2 linked regions of the Thiosocius teredinicola genome follow. The protein of the gene in region 1 interacts with the protein of each later gene in a pairwise test. Links are inferred from orthologs where the notes say so. Each region holds a gene or a part of one and is shown in the gene's direction. Other genes may lie near its edges. The genes, in order: leuS and ligA.

Region 1 (6,149 bases):
CGATAGACGCTCGCCTGGCGCGCCTGCTCGGCAAAGCCTTTCAAAGCGGCACTGGTTTGATCCGCCATACCGGCAAACATGTCGAGCATCCGACTCTGCATCAGCTGCCAGTCGAAACGCAGCCAGTCGCGTAGGCCCTGACCAGTATCCGCGATGAAGCTCGCTGCCTCGTGGAGGTCGCGCTCGACATAATTGGATACCTTTTCCGCCTCTTCGCGAGTGAGCTCTTCGAGCTCGACGGCCTTGTCACGTGCACTCGACAGCGCTTCGCGCAACCAGGGCACGGTCTTCTTTTCTGCCGTGTCGGCGGCCTCGTGAACGCGCGCGAGCATCGCCTCATACGCATCGACCATTCGGTCGACGGCATCTCTTTGCTTGTCGCTCATGATCGCTACTCCTCGGGCTTGTTGATCTAACTAGATTCTAACTCGCCCGAGGAGAACTGGCGGGGTGGCGTTACGCCAAAAACCGGACTATGCGACCTCGCGCATGTCGCCGGTCACGTCGCGCACCGCGGGATACAGGTGCTCGGTTTCGTCCTGAATCCGTTCAAGCACCATGTCGAACATCTCCTGGGTGTCGCGCATGAAGGCTTCGTACTCTTTGATGACCAGACGCTTGCTGCGCATCTTGCACCAACGCTTGAGGTAGGCCGAGAAGATCCGGTTGATCTCGCGCGAGCCGCCCATAAAACGATTGGCCAGATTGCTCATCCTCTGGTCGCCGGCACCGAGCAACTTCGAATACATCGCGCTGTCGGTAACGGCCATATGTTCTTTGACCGCGTTGACATAGTTGAAGAACAGGTCACAAGTCACATCGGAATCGCACAACGAGCGATCGCCGAGAAGGTGCTGCAGGATATTCGTCAGTTCCGTGATCTTATGATTTTGCTGGTGCAACTGCTGATAACTAACCATGGTGTCATCTCCTTGCATCCGCCGGGTGGTGGTGGGGTGGGAATAAACGGGAAAAAGCCCTGAAAGTACTATGGATAAAAACACCTCTCGCTGACAATTGCGAATTGCGGAGTTTTTAATCCAGCGCAAATACCGCTCTTGTGTCTAAGCATAGCCAGCACGCAGCGCATTGTTGTGACATCGGCCAGATCGCGCCATAGCGGCGGCTGCGGTATGCTTCCCCGATTGCCTTCCCCTTGACCAGACCACCATGGACCCGCAGTACAAACCAGAACAGATCGAGAACGCCGCTCAGCAATATTGGCAGGACAACGCCTCGTTCAAGGCATCCGAGGACCTTGACCGGGAGAAATTCTATTGCCTGTCGATGTTCCCGTATCCGAGCGGCAAACTGCACATGGGACACGTTCGCAACTACACGATCGGTGACGTGATATCGCGCTACCAACGGATGCAGGGCAAGAACGTGCTGCAACCGATGGGATGGGACGCCTTTGGTCTTCCGGCCGAGAATGCCGCTATCAAGCGCGGCAAACCGCCGGCCGAGTGGACCTACGCCAACATCGAGTACATGAAAGGCCAGTTGCAGCGCCTCGGCTTCGGTTACGACTGGGACCGCGAACTGGCGACCTGCAGCCCAGACTACTACCGCTGGGAACAGTGGCTGTTCACACGCCTGGTCGAAAAAGGTCTGGCCTACCGCAAGACCGCCACGGTCAACTGGGATCCGGTCGACCAGACGGTGCTGGCCAATGAACAGGTTATCGACGGCAAAGGTTGGCGTTCGGGCGCCCCGGTCGAGAAACGCGACATCGAGCAATGGTTCATCCGCATCACCGACTACGCGCAGGAACTGCTGGACGATCTCGACAAACTGCCCGGCTGGCCCGAACAGGTCGTCACGATGCAGCGCAATTGGATCGGCCGTTCGGTCGGCATCGAGATGCAGTTCGGCATCGAGGAACGCGACGACTCACTGGCCATCTACACCACCCGTCCCGATACGCTCATGGGTGTCACCTACGTCGCCGTTGCCGCCGAGCACCCGTTGGCGCTCGAAGCCGCCGAAGCCAACCCCGAGTTACGTGCCTTCATCGATGAATGCCGCCAGGGCGGCGTCAGCGAGGCCGAGCTCGAGACGATGGAAAAGAAGGGTATGCCGCTCGGCATCATGGCGACCCATCCGGTCAGCGGCGAGCCCGTGCCGGTGTTTGCTGCGAACTTCGTGTTGATGACCTATGGCACCGGCGCCGTCATGGCGGTTCCGGCGCACGACCAGCGCGACTGGGAGTTCGCCGAGAAATACGGCATTGCAAAGAAGCAGGTGATATTCACCGCCGACGGTCACGATTGCAGCATCGACGATGCAGCGTTCGTCGAAAAAGGCGTGCTGGCCAACTCGGAGCCGTTCAACGGCCTGACCTCGGCCGCCGCCTTTGACGCCATCGCCGCCTGGCTCGAGCAACACCACAAAGGTAGCCGCAAGGTGAACTTCCGGCTGCGCGATTGGGGTGTTTCGCGTCAGCGCTATTGGGGCTGCCCGATACCGATCGTGCACAAGGCCGATGGCGCGGTCGAACCCGCGGCCGAGTTTCCGGTACGACTGCCCGAAGACGTGCTGGTCGACGGATCCGGATCGCCGCTCAAACGTATGCCCGAGTTCTACGATCTGGGCGACGGCGAGCAGCGCGAGACCGATACCTTCGATACCTTCTTCGAATCCAGCTGGTATTACGCCCGCTATTGTTGCCCCGACGCCGACCAGTCGATGCTGGACGAGCGCGCCAAGTACTGGCTGCCGGTGGATCAATACGTCGGCGGCATCGAGCACGCGATTCTGCACCTATTGTACGCGCGCTTCTTCAACAAGCTGATGCGCGACACACCGGACACCGTGGTCACCCGGGCCGGCAGCGGGCTCGACACCTTGGACGACAAGCCGTTCCCCGACGAGCCGTTTACCCGTCTGCTCACCCAGGGCATGGTGGTCGCCGAAACCTACTATCGCGAGAACCCGGATGGCTCCAAAGAGTGGTTCAATCCGGCAGATGTCGAGGTCGACCGCGATGAAAAGGGCCGGACAACTCGCGCTGTCTTGAAGTCCGACGGCCAGGCGGTAACACCTGGCGGCATCGAGAAGATGTCCAAATCCAAGAACAATGGCGTCGACCCACAGCTGCTGATCGATCGCTACGGTGCCGACACGGTGCGGCTGTACACCATGTTTACCGCCCCACCCGACCAGTCGTTGGAATGGTCGGACGAAGGCGTTGAAGGCGCCCACCGGTTCCTCAAACGACTGTGGACACTGGGCGCCCGCCTGGCGGCGACGACGGTCGACGATGCCGGCAACCCGACTGCCTGTGCAGACGCCCGACGCGAAATTCACAGCGCCCTGCAAAAGGCGCTGTTCGACTATGAGCGACAGCAGTACAACACAGTCGTCTCCGGCTGCATGACTATCGTCAACGCATTGAACAAACTGGACGACAGTCGCGACGCAACCGCGTTGCTGCGTGAAGGCATGAGCATCACGCTTCGCCTGCTTGCCCCGATAGCACCACACATCACGCATTTCCTGTGGCAGACGCTCGAATTCGGCGATGACATCCAGTGCTCGTCCTGGCCACAGGTCGATGAATCCGCGTTGGTCTCCGCCACGACCGAGTATGTCGTGCAGGTAAACGGTAAGATGCGCGGCAAGGTCGAGGTAAGCGCCGATGCCGACAAAGCAGCCGTCGAGAAGGCGGCCGTCGACAACCCCAATGTACAGCGCTTCATCGACGGGCTGACGATTCGCAAGGTGATCGTGGTGCCCAACAAACTCATCAATATCGTCGCTAACTGAAGATATCGCGCATGACACTCGTCCTCCGCATAACAGCCTTGCTGTTGGCAGCAAGCTTTCTTCTGACCGGCTGTGGCTTTCAGCCTCGGGGTCAGGCACATCCGATCGATGGCATTCCCGGTCCGATATACATCGCCGGTGTTCAACCCTATTCGGATATCTACCGCGAACTGAAAAAGCAGCTGGACATCGCCGGTGTTGCCATCGCGCCGGATGCGCAAAGCAGCCAGACCACGCTGCGAATCATCAGGTGGAAGCGCGACCGACGCGTGTTATCGCTGAACAGCCGCAACAAGGTCGTCGAATACGAGATGGAAGAAACCGTGCGTTTCTCGCTGCGTAATCCTGATGGCGGGGAACGCGTTCCGCCGCAGCTGATCCGCGTGGTACGCATTCAGTTCAATCCGCAAGATGCCATATTGGGCTCGGAACGCGAAGGCGAATTATTGCGCGAAGACATGCTGCGTGAACTGGTCGAACGCATGCTCGGACGGCTCGCAGCCCAGAGCTGACGTTGCGTCTGTACGCCGACAAACTCGCAGGGGCTTTGCAACGCGAGCTGTTGCCGGTCTACGTCGTCAGCGGCGACGAACCTTTGCAGCATGGCGAGAGTTGCGATGCGATCCGTGCGGCGGCACGCGACGGCGGCTATTCGACGCGCGAGGTGCTGGAGGTCGGCACCGGCTTCGACTGGCAGCAACTACTTGCTGAAGCGGCGGCATTCTCGTTGTTCGCCGACAAAAAGATCATCGATTTGCGCATTCCCTCCGGGAAGCCCGGCGCCGAGGGCAGCAAGGCGCTGGCAACCTACTGCGATAACCCGCCGCCCGACACCTTGCTTCTGGTCAGCCTGCCGAAGATCGACAGACAGCAGCAGAACAGCAAATGGTTCAAGGCGCTGGACGCGCTTGGCGGCGTGGTGCAGGTTTGGCCGATCGAACCGTCGCGCCTGCCGGCCTGGGTTGAACAACGCCTACGCTCTATCGGTATCGACGCCACGCCCGACGCTATCCGCCTGCTGGCCGACCGGGTCGAAGGCAATCTGCTGGCCGCGCGCCAAGAGATCGAAAAACTGCTGCTGTTACACGGCAAAGGCCAACTCGATGCCGACCAACTGATGGCCGCCGTCGCCGACAGCGCGCGGTATGACGTATTCGAATTGGTGGACAGCGCGTTGCGCGGAGAAGGCGAACGCTGTGTTCACATCCTCGACGGCTTGCGCGCCGAGGCGGTTGCCGCACCGGTGGTGTTGTGGGCTGTGCATCGTGAACTGCATACGCTGGCGCAGATCTCGGCCGATGTCGCGAAGGGTCTCAGCGCCGATCACGCCATCAGCAGGGCGAAGGTATTCAGCAAGCGCGTTGGCCTGGTGCGTCAGGGGCTGCCGCGTCATCGCACAGCTGGCTGGCTGGATCTGCTTGACCAGTGCCACACGGTCGATCGCGCGATCAAGGGGCTTTCGGCGCAGCAACCCTGGTTACTGCTCGAACAGATCCTCCTGGCGATGTGCGGCAAGTCACCGACACCCGCCGCACGCCTCACCGGCTGACACGCGTCAGCTTGCCTCTTCCATCGGCAGCGGTGGCGGAAAGTAAGTCTTTGCCATGCTGCTGTGTAGCGTGATGATGCCGCGCTGCAGGTCATCGATGAAATCATGCAGGCCTTTCTGGTTGAGTGACGCCACATCGGTCCGGTTCAGCTTACGCTTCAGAGAACGAATGCTGCGCAGCGCCCTGCCGTTGTTGGCGAGCTCACCAATCCCCTCGTCCACCGCATCGAGGCAGTGCATGAACGAGCGCGGGAACATTGAGTGACGAAACAGGAAATCCAGCACCTCAGACCGGCTTACCCGAATCGCGACATGTCGCCGGTATGCCTGGTAGCCGGACAGCGAGCGCAGCACGCTGATCCATTGCAGCGTATCGAGTGAACGCGACTCAAGGAGGTCATCGGCGAACAGATCGGTCGAGCGCACGTCGATGATGCGCGTCGTCATGTCCGCGCGTTCCAGGTTGCGGCCGATGCGGGCGAATTCCCAGGCCTCGTCGCGGTACATCACCGACCCGAACAAGCCGGTAAGCTGTTGCGATCCGGTGATGATCCCGTCGAGAAAATGATCGCGCCCGCCTTTGGTCAGACCGGACTGAACGTTTTCCTTGGCGAACAGGTAGAGTTCGTTGAGACCTTCCCACGCCGAACGCGGCAGAATCTCTCGCACCGTACGACAGTTCTCTCTGGCTGCCGCGAGCGACCGCAGGATCGAACCGGGATTGTTCGTGTCGCCGATCAGGAAGCGCACGACATTGCGTTCGTTGGCTTCGCGCTCGACCGCGCTCCAGTAATAGCGCAGCCCGGTGATATCGACCAACGGCTCCCAGCCG
Region 2 (6,046 bases), 3.1 Mb from region 1 along the record:
CCGAGCACGTACAGTTCATATTCATCACCCATAACAAGGTCACGATGGAGATCGCCAATCAACTCAGCGGGGTTACGATGCATGAACCCGGCGTGTCGCGATTGGTCTCAGTCGATGTGGAAGAAGCGGCGGCGCTTGCCGCGGTTTAAGGGTGCGTACCGGCCGAATCCGACATTCGGTCGATTGGAGTTGTTCGACGGCAAATAGCGATGGATCCAGATCTCGTTAGACTCATACTTATCGTCTTCGGTGTCCTGCTGGTGGTGGGCATCTATCTTTGGGATCGCTACAAGCACGCCATGCCGCACAAACGCATGGCGCGCGACGTTGCTCGCGGCGACGATTACCAGGGTGGGGAAGAATCCGCCCGGGGATCGCGTGCCGAACCGACGCTGGATGATGACGACGTCGACGACTACAGCGACTACGACGACGATCCCGACGAGGTGCTTGGCCTCAAACCCAAACAGCAGCCACCCGTGGCGTCCGCCAAGGACGAACCGGAAACCGTGATATCGCGGTTGGCGCAGGCCGAGATGCCGTTGGGCAATGAGAGCCGGCCGCAAACCGCAGCGCAGCCGCAACCCGAGCCGCAACAAAAACCGGCAACTCAGGCCGAACCCGAAAAGCCGAAAGCCGCGCCGCGCAACCCGAACAAACGTGCGGCGTCGACACTCGATCCCGATCCGGTCGATGTGGGTGACTGGTCTGCGTCGCGCAACGATGATCCGCAATTCTCGATGGATCTGAACTTCGATGCACATGGCGACAACGACTACCTGCACACCGACCCGGCGCTGGCCGATGAGGTCGAACGCAAGATTGTCGTAATCAACCTGAAGGCCAAGAACGGTAGTTTCAGTGGCAGCGCCATCGAACGCGCATGCCAGCAGAACGGCATGCAGATCGGAGATATGTCGATCTACCATCGGTACGACGGCAACAGCGACCGTGTCATGTTCAGCATGGCGAGCATGGTCGAGCCGGGTACCTTCCCGGCCGACGACATGGCGAATTTCAGCACGCCCGGCCTGTCGATGTTCACCCAGTTGCCCGGCGTGCGCGACGGCGTCGAGATCTACGAGGCCATGCTGGCGACGGCCAACAGTCTGGCCGCGTTGATGCAAGGTGAATTGCAGGACGAGCGGCACAACAAGCTGACCCGTCAGATGCAGGAACACACCCGCGAATCGATCATTGAGCATCGTCGAAAGATAAAACTGGCGCGGAGCCGGCATTGAGCAAAAAGCCATCGCCGCAGGCCGAGATCACCTCCCTGCGCGAACTGATCGAACGCTACAACCATCGATACTATGTGCTGGATGACCCGGAAGTGCCGGACGCCGAATACGATCGGGTATTCCGCGCGTTGCAGGAACTCGAGCGCCAGCATCCCGACCTGATCACCCTCGATTCGCCGACCCAACGCGTCGGAGGTGCGCCGCTTTCCGCCTTCGAAGAGGTCAAACATCGACTGCCGATGTTGTCGCTAGACAACGCCCTGTCGGCCGAATCGATGGCCGACTTTGACCGACGGGTGCGCGAACGACTGAAGCTCGATGGCGAGGTGGGCTATGCCGCCGAGCCCAAGCTCGACGGCCTGGCCATCAGTATCCGCTACGAAGACGGTGTGCTGGTGCAGGCAGCAACGCGTGGTGACGGCACGCGCGGCGAAAACGTCACGCAGAACGTCAAGACGATCAAATCGGTGCCACTGCGCTTGAAGGGAAAGGGTTGGCCGCCGGTACTCGAGGTGCGTGGCGAGATCTTCATGCCCAAGGCCGGTTTCGCCAAGCTCAATGCACGCCAGCGTGCGCAGGGCGATAAGGAATTTGCCAATCCGCGCAATGCCGCCGCCGGCAGCCTGCGACAACTGGACTCCAAGATCACCGCGAGTCGACCGTTGGCGATGTTCTGCTATGGGCTTGGCGAGGTCGAGGGCCATGACATGGGCGACACCCACAGCGGCAACATGGCGTTGCTCGAAGGCTGGGGCCTGCCGATCTCGCCGGAGCTGAAAGTGATGGTCGGGCTCGAAGCATGTACGGCTTACTACACGGATATTGCTGAGCGCCGCGATGCGCTGGCCTACGATATCGATGGCGTGGTTTTCAAGGTCGACCGTGTCGCCGATCAGCAGGCGCTGGGCTATGTGTCGCGCGCGCCGCGCTGGGCGATCGCCTACAAGTTTCCCGCTCAGGAAGAGATCACCGTTGTCGAGGCGGTCGAGTTCCAGGTCGGGCGGACCGGTGCCGTCACGCCGGTCGCCCGTCTGACACCGGTCTTCGTCGGCGGCGCGACCGTCAGCAATGCCACGCTGCACAACATGGATGAGATCGCACGCAAGGATGTACGGGTGGGCGATACCGTTTTCGTACGCCGCGCCGGCGATGTCATTCCCGAGGTTGTCAGTGTTGTTCTGGACAGGCGGCCGCACAAAACCAAGCCGGTCATGATGCCGACGCATTGCCCGGTGTGCGGCTCGGATGTCATCAAACCGGAAGGTGAGGCCGTCGCGCGCTGCAGCGGTGGTCTGTACTGCGCTGCGCAGCGCAAAGAGGCGATCAAGCACTTCGCCTCACGCCGCGCGATGGACATCGAGGGATTGGGCGACAAGCTGGTCGAACAGCTTGTCGACCGTGAGATGGTCGATGATCTTGCCGATCTGTACGAGCTGAGCGTTGAGCAGTTCGCCGGCCTGGATCGCATGGCCGAGAAATCGGCGCAGAACCTGATCGACGCCTTGGCCAAATCGCGCGAGACGACCCTGCCGCGCTTTCTGTTCGCGCTCGGAATTCTCGGCATCGGCGAGACCATGGCGGCCAACATCGCCAACGCGCTGGGTACGCTCGACGCCGTGATGTCACTGCGTCTGACGGACCTGGTCGAGCTCAAGCAGAGTCAGGCCAAACGTCTGCGCGAGGTGCTCGAAGAGCATGCCGATCGCAAGACGCCCATCGCGGAGGTGATCGTGCCGCTGCCGGGTCTGAAATGGTTTACCCATACGCATGCCCTGTTGCTCGCCGAGCGCTTCGAGTCGGTCGGTGACGTGTTGCAAGCCGATGCCGATGCGCTGGCCAACACCCCGTCGGTCAAGATCGAAGGCGTTGGTGACGTGTTGGCCGAAAAGCTGGTGACCTTCTTCAAGCAATCGCACAACCGTGAGGTCATCGATCGGCTGGTAAAGCAGGGCATTCACTGGCCTGCGATCGAGGTTGCCGAGGCACAGGATCAGCCGCTGAACGGCAAGACGTTCGTGCTTACCGGCACCCTGTCGGAGCCGCGCGACGCGGTAAAAGCCCGACTGATCGCGCTCGGCGCCAAGGTCTCGGGCAGCGTGTCCAAGAAAACCGATTATGTTGTCGCCGGTGAAGCGGCCGGTTCGAAACTCACCAAGGCCCAGGATCTCGGGGTTGCCGTACTCGATGAAACGGGCCTGGGCAAACTGCTCGACAGCCTGAAATAGCGCCTTCTGCCGGCCCCGTCCTGGGGCGCGATCGAATCGCCTTGCACCAGCATGTCGCCGTCGTATGCGGCGACGCACCGGTGACAGGCGCCATGTCCCCATTCCCGGTATTGCCTTGACGCCCGCATCCGGGCGCGACACACTCGAACGGTGCTGAAAATGCGAGTAGCAGCACCCACGGCAGTCTTGGCACGGTCGTTGAATAAACAAATAATCTCGAAGAATTTCGATGCACACGGGAGGAGACCCACCATCATGAAAGCAAAGTTAACTGTCGTTCTGGGCGTGGCGGCCGCGTTGTCGATGTCGACTGCTGCGAACGCAGGCGCGACCCTGGATGCCGTGAAGAAGAAAGGATTTGTGCAGTGCGGCGTAAGCACGGGTCTGCCCGGTTTTTCGAGCGCCGATGACAAAGGCAAGTTCACCGGCATCGACGTCGACATGTGCCGCGCCGTCTCGGCTGCGATCTTCGGCGATGCCGATAAGGTCAAGTACAGTCCGCTGACCGCCAAGGAACGCTTCACTGCGCTGCAGTCCGGCGAAATCGACATGCTGCCGCGCAACACGACCTGGACCTATACCCGTGATACGTCGCTCGGTCTCAACTTCACCGGCGTCAACTACTACGACGGTCAGGGCTTCCTGGTAAACAAGAACCTCGGCGTCAAGAGTGCGCTGGAGATGGATGGCGCTTCATTCTGTATCCAGGCCGGCACCACCACCGAGCTGAACCTTGCGGATTACTTCCGTACCAACAAGATGAACTACACGCCGATCACCTTCGACACCTCGGATCAAACGATCAAGGCCTTCGAAGCCGGGCGTTGTGATGCGCTGACCTCGGACCAGTCTCAGCTGTATGCGTTGCGCATCAAGCTGGGCAACCCGGAGAGCGCGATTGTGTTGCCCGAAGTCATCTCCAAAGAGCCGCTGGGCCCGGTCGTGCGTCAAGGCGACGACGAGTGGTTCAATATCGTCAAGTGGTCGCTGTTCGCCATGGTCAACGCCGAAGAACTCGGCGTGTCCTCGCAGAACGTCGACGAGATGAAGGGCAGCAGCACCGACCCGAACATCCGCCGCCTGCTGGGCCTCGAAGGCGTCAAGGGCGAATGGATGGGCCTGCCGGATGAGTGGGGCTATAACATCATCAAGTTGGTCGGTAACTACGACGAGGTGTTCGAGCGCAATGTCGGCAAGGGCAGTCCGCTGGGTATCTCGCGTGGCCTGAACGCGCTGTGGAGCAAAGGCGGCATTCAGTACGCGCCGCCGATTCGCTGAAGCCGTCCCAGGTGTAGCTAATGCCCATCCCTGCGAACACAATCGCAGGGATGGGCAGCACTACCCACAAATCAGAATAACAATATGCCGTCAGAGAATCTGTCGCAGTCTTCTTCCAAGGTGCCGTTGTGGCGACATCCGGTTTTCCGCGCCACCCTGTTTCAGATCATTCTGGTCGTTGCCCTCATCGCCTTCGGCCACTACCTGCTCAGCAACACGCTGCAGAACATGCAGCAGCGTGGCATTACCACAGGCTTCGATTTTCTGTCGAACGAGGCAGGTTTCGGCATCCTGCAGAGCCTGATCCCGTACGACGAGACCTACACCTACGGCCGAACGTTTGTCGTCGGTCTGCTGAATACCTTGTTGGTAGCCGGTCTCGGTATCTTTTTCGCGACGCTGCTCGGCTTTTTTATCGGTGTGGCGCGTCTGTCGCATAACTGGCTGGTCGCCAAGCTGGCGACCGTTTACATCGAGACCTTCCGCAACATTCCGTTGCTGCTGCAGATCATGTTCTGGTACTTCGCGGTGTTGCGTCCGCTGCCGCGACCGCGCGAAAGCCTGAGTGTCGGTGAATCGGTGTTTCTCAACAACCGCGGCTTGTTCGTGCCCAAGCCGGTGGCCGAAGACGGCTTCATGATGGTGATCGTCGCCCTGGTCGCGGCGATTGCCGGCGCAATCGTGCTGGTGCGCTGGGCGCACAAGCGCCAGGAGGCGACCGGCAAGCAATTCCCGAGTGGATGGGTATCGACCGGCCTGATTATCGGTGCGCCGTTATTGGCGTTTTTCGCCAGCGGATCGCCGCTGCACTGGGACTATCCGGTGCTCGGTGGTTTCAATTTCCGCGGTGGCCTGGAAGTGATCCCCGAACTGGCTGCGCTGACCCTGGCGCTGAGTATCTACACCGCGGCATTCATCGCCGAGGCGGTGCGCTCGGGCATCCAGTCGGTCAGTCACGGCCAGACCGAGGCGGCCTATGCACTGGGCTTGCGCCCGAAGGTCACGTTGAAACTGGTGATCATTCCGCAGGCGATGCGCGTGATCATTCCGCAGCTCACCAGCCAATACCTGAACCTGACCAAGAACTCGTCGCTGGCGACCGCCATCGGCTATCCGGACCTGGTCAACGTATTCGCCGGTACCACGCTCAACCAGACCGGCCAGGCAGTCGAGGTGATCGCAATGACGATGGGGGTCTACCTGGCGATCAGCCTCGTGATCTCCTTGTTCATGAACTGGTACAACAAGCGCAAGCAGTTGGTGGAAAGGTAGACCGATGAGCAGCCATATACCGCAACCGGA

The links.
Region 2: the proteins of leuS (region 1) and ligA interact in binary tests that used the Escherichia coli proteins (3 or more experiments, as listed by UniProt). The link is inferred for Thiosocius teredinicola from one-to-one orthologs.

Annotation. Positions count from the first base shown.
Region 1 is NZ_CP019936.1:230,114-236,262, reverse strand. The notes cover bases 853-3,969. They hold leuS (leucine--tRNA ligase), read left to right. Parts: upstream 853-1,170; coding sequence 1,171-3,768; downstream 3,769-3,969. Other genes in these bases: B1781_RS01050 (LPS-assembly lipoprotein LptE), read left to right, coding at 3,780-3,969; B1781_RS01060 (hypothetical protein), read right to left, coding at 853-920. Outside these bases: B1781_RS01065 (zinc ribbon-containing protein), read right to left, coding at 1-386; more of B1781_RS01060, read right to left, coding at 474-852; more of B1781_RS01050, read left to right, coding at 3,970-4,280; holA (DNA polymerase III subunit delta), read left to right, coding at 4,283-5,317; B1781_RS01040 (alpha-E domain-containing protein), read right to left, coding at 5,324-6,149.
Region 2 is NZ_CP019936.1:3,304,819-3,310,864, reverse strand. The notes cover bases 838-3,851. They hold ligA (NAD-dependent DNA ligase LigA), read left to right. Parts: upstream 838-1,237; coding sequence 1,238-3,466; downstream 3,467-3,851. Other genes in these bases: B1781_RS15700 (amino acid ABC transporter substrate-binding protein), read left to right, coding at 3,722-3,851; zipA (cell division protein ZipA), read left to right, coding at 838-1,241. Also shown: chromosome segregation protein SMC, read left to right, coding at 1-149; more of zipA, read left to right, coding at 210-837; more of B1781_RS15700, read left to right, coding at 3,852-4,744; B1781_RS15695 (amino acid ABC transporter permease), read left to right, coding at 4,829-6,016; B1781_RS15690 (amino acid ABC transporter permease), read left to right, coding at 6,021-6,046. UniProt on the Escherichia coli protein: DNA ligase that catalyzes the formation of phosphodiester linkages between 5'-phosphoryl and 3'-hydroxyl groups in double-stranded DNA using NAD as a coenzyme and as the energy source for the reaction.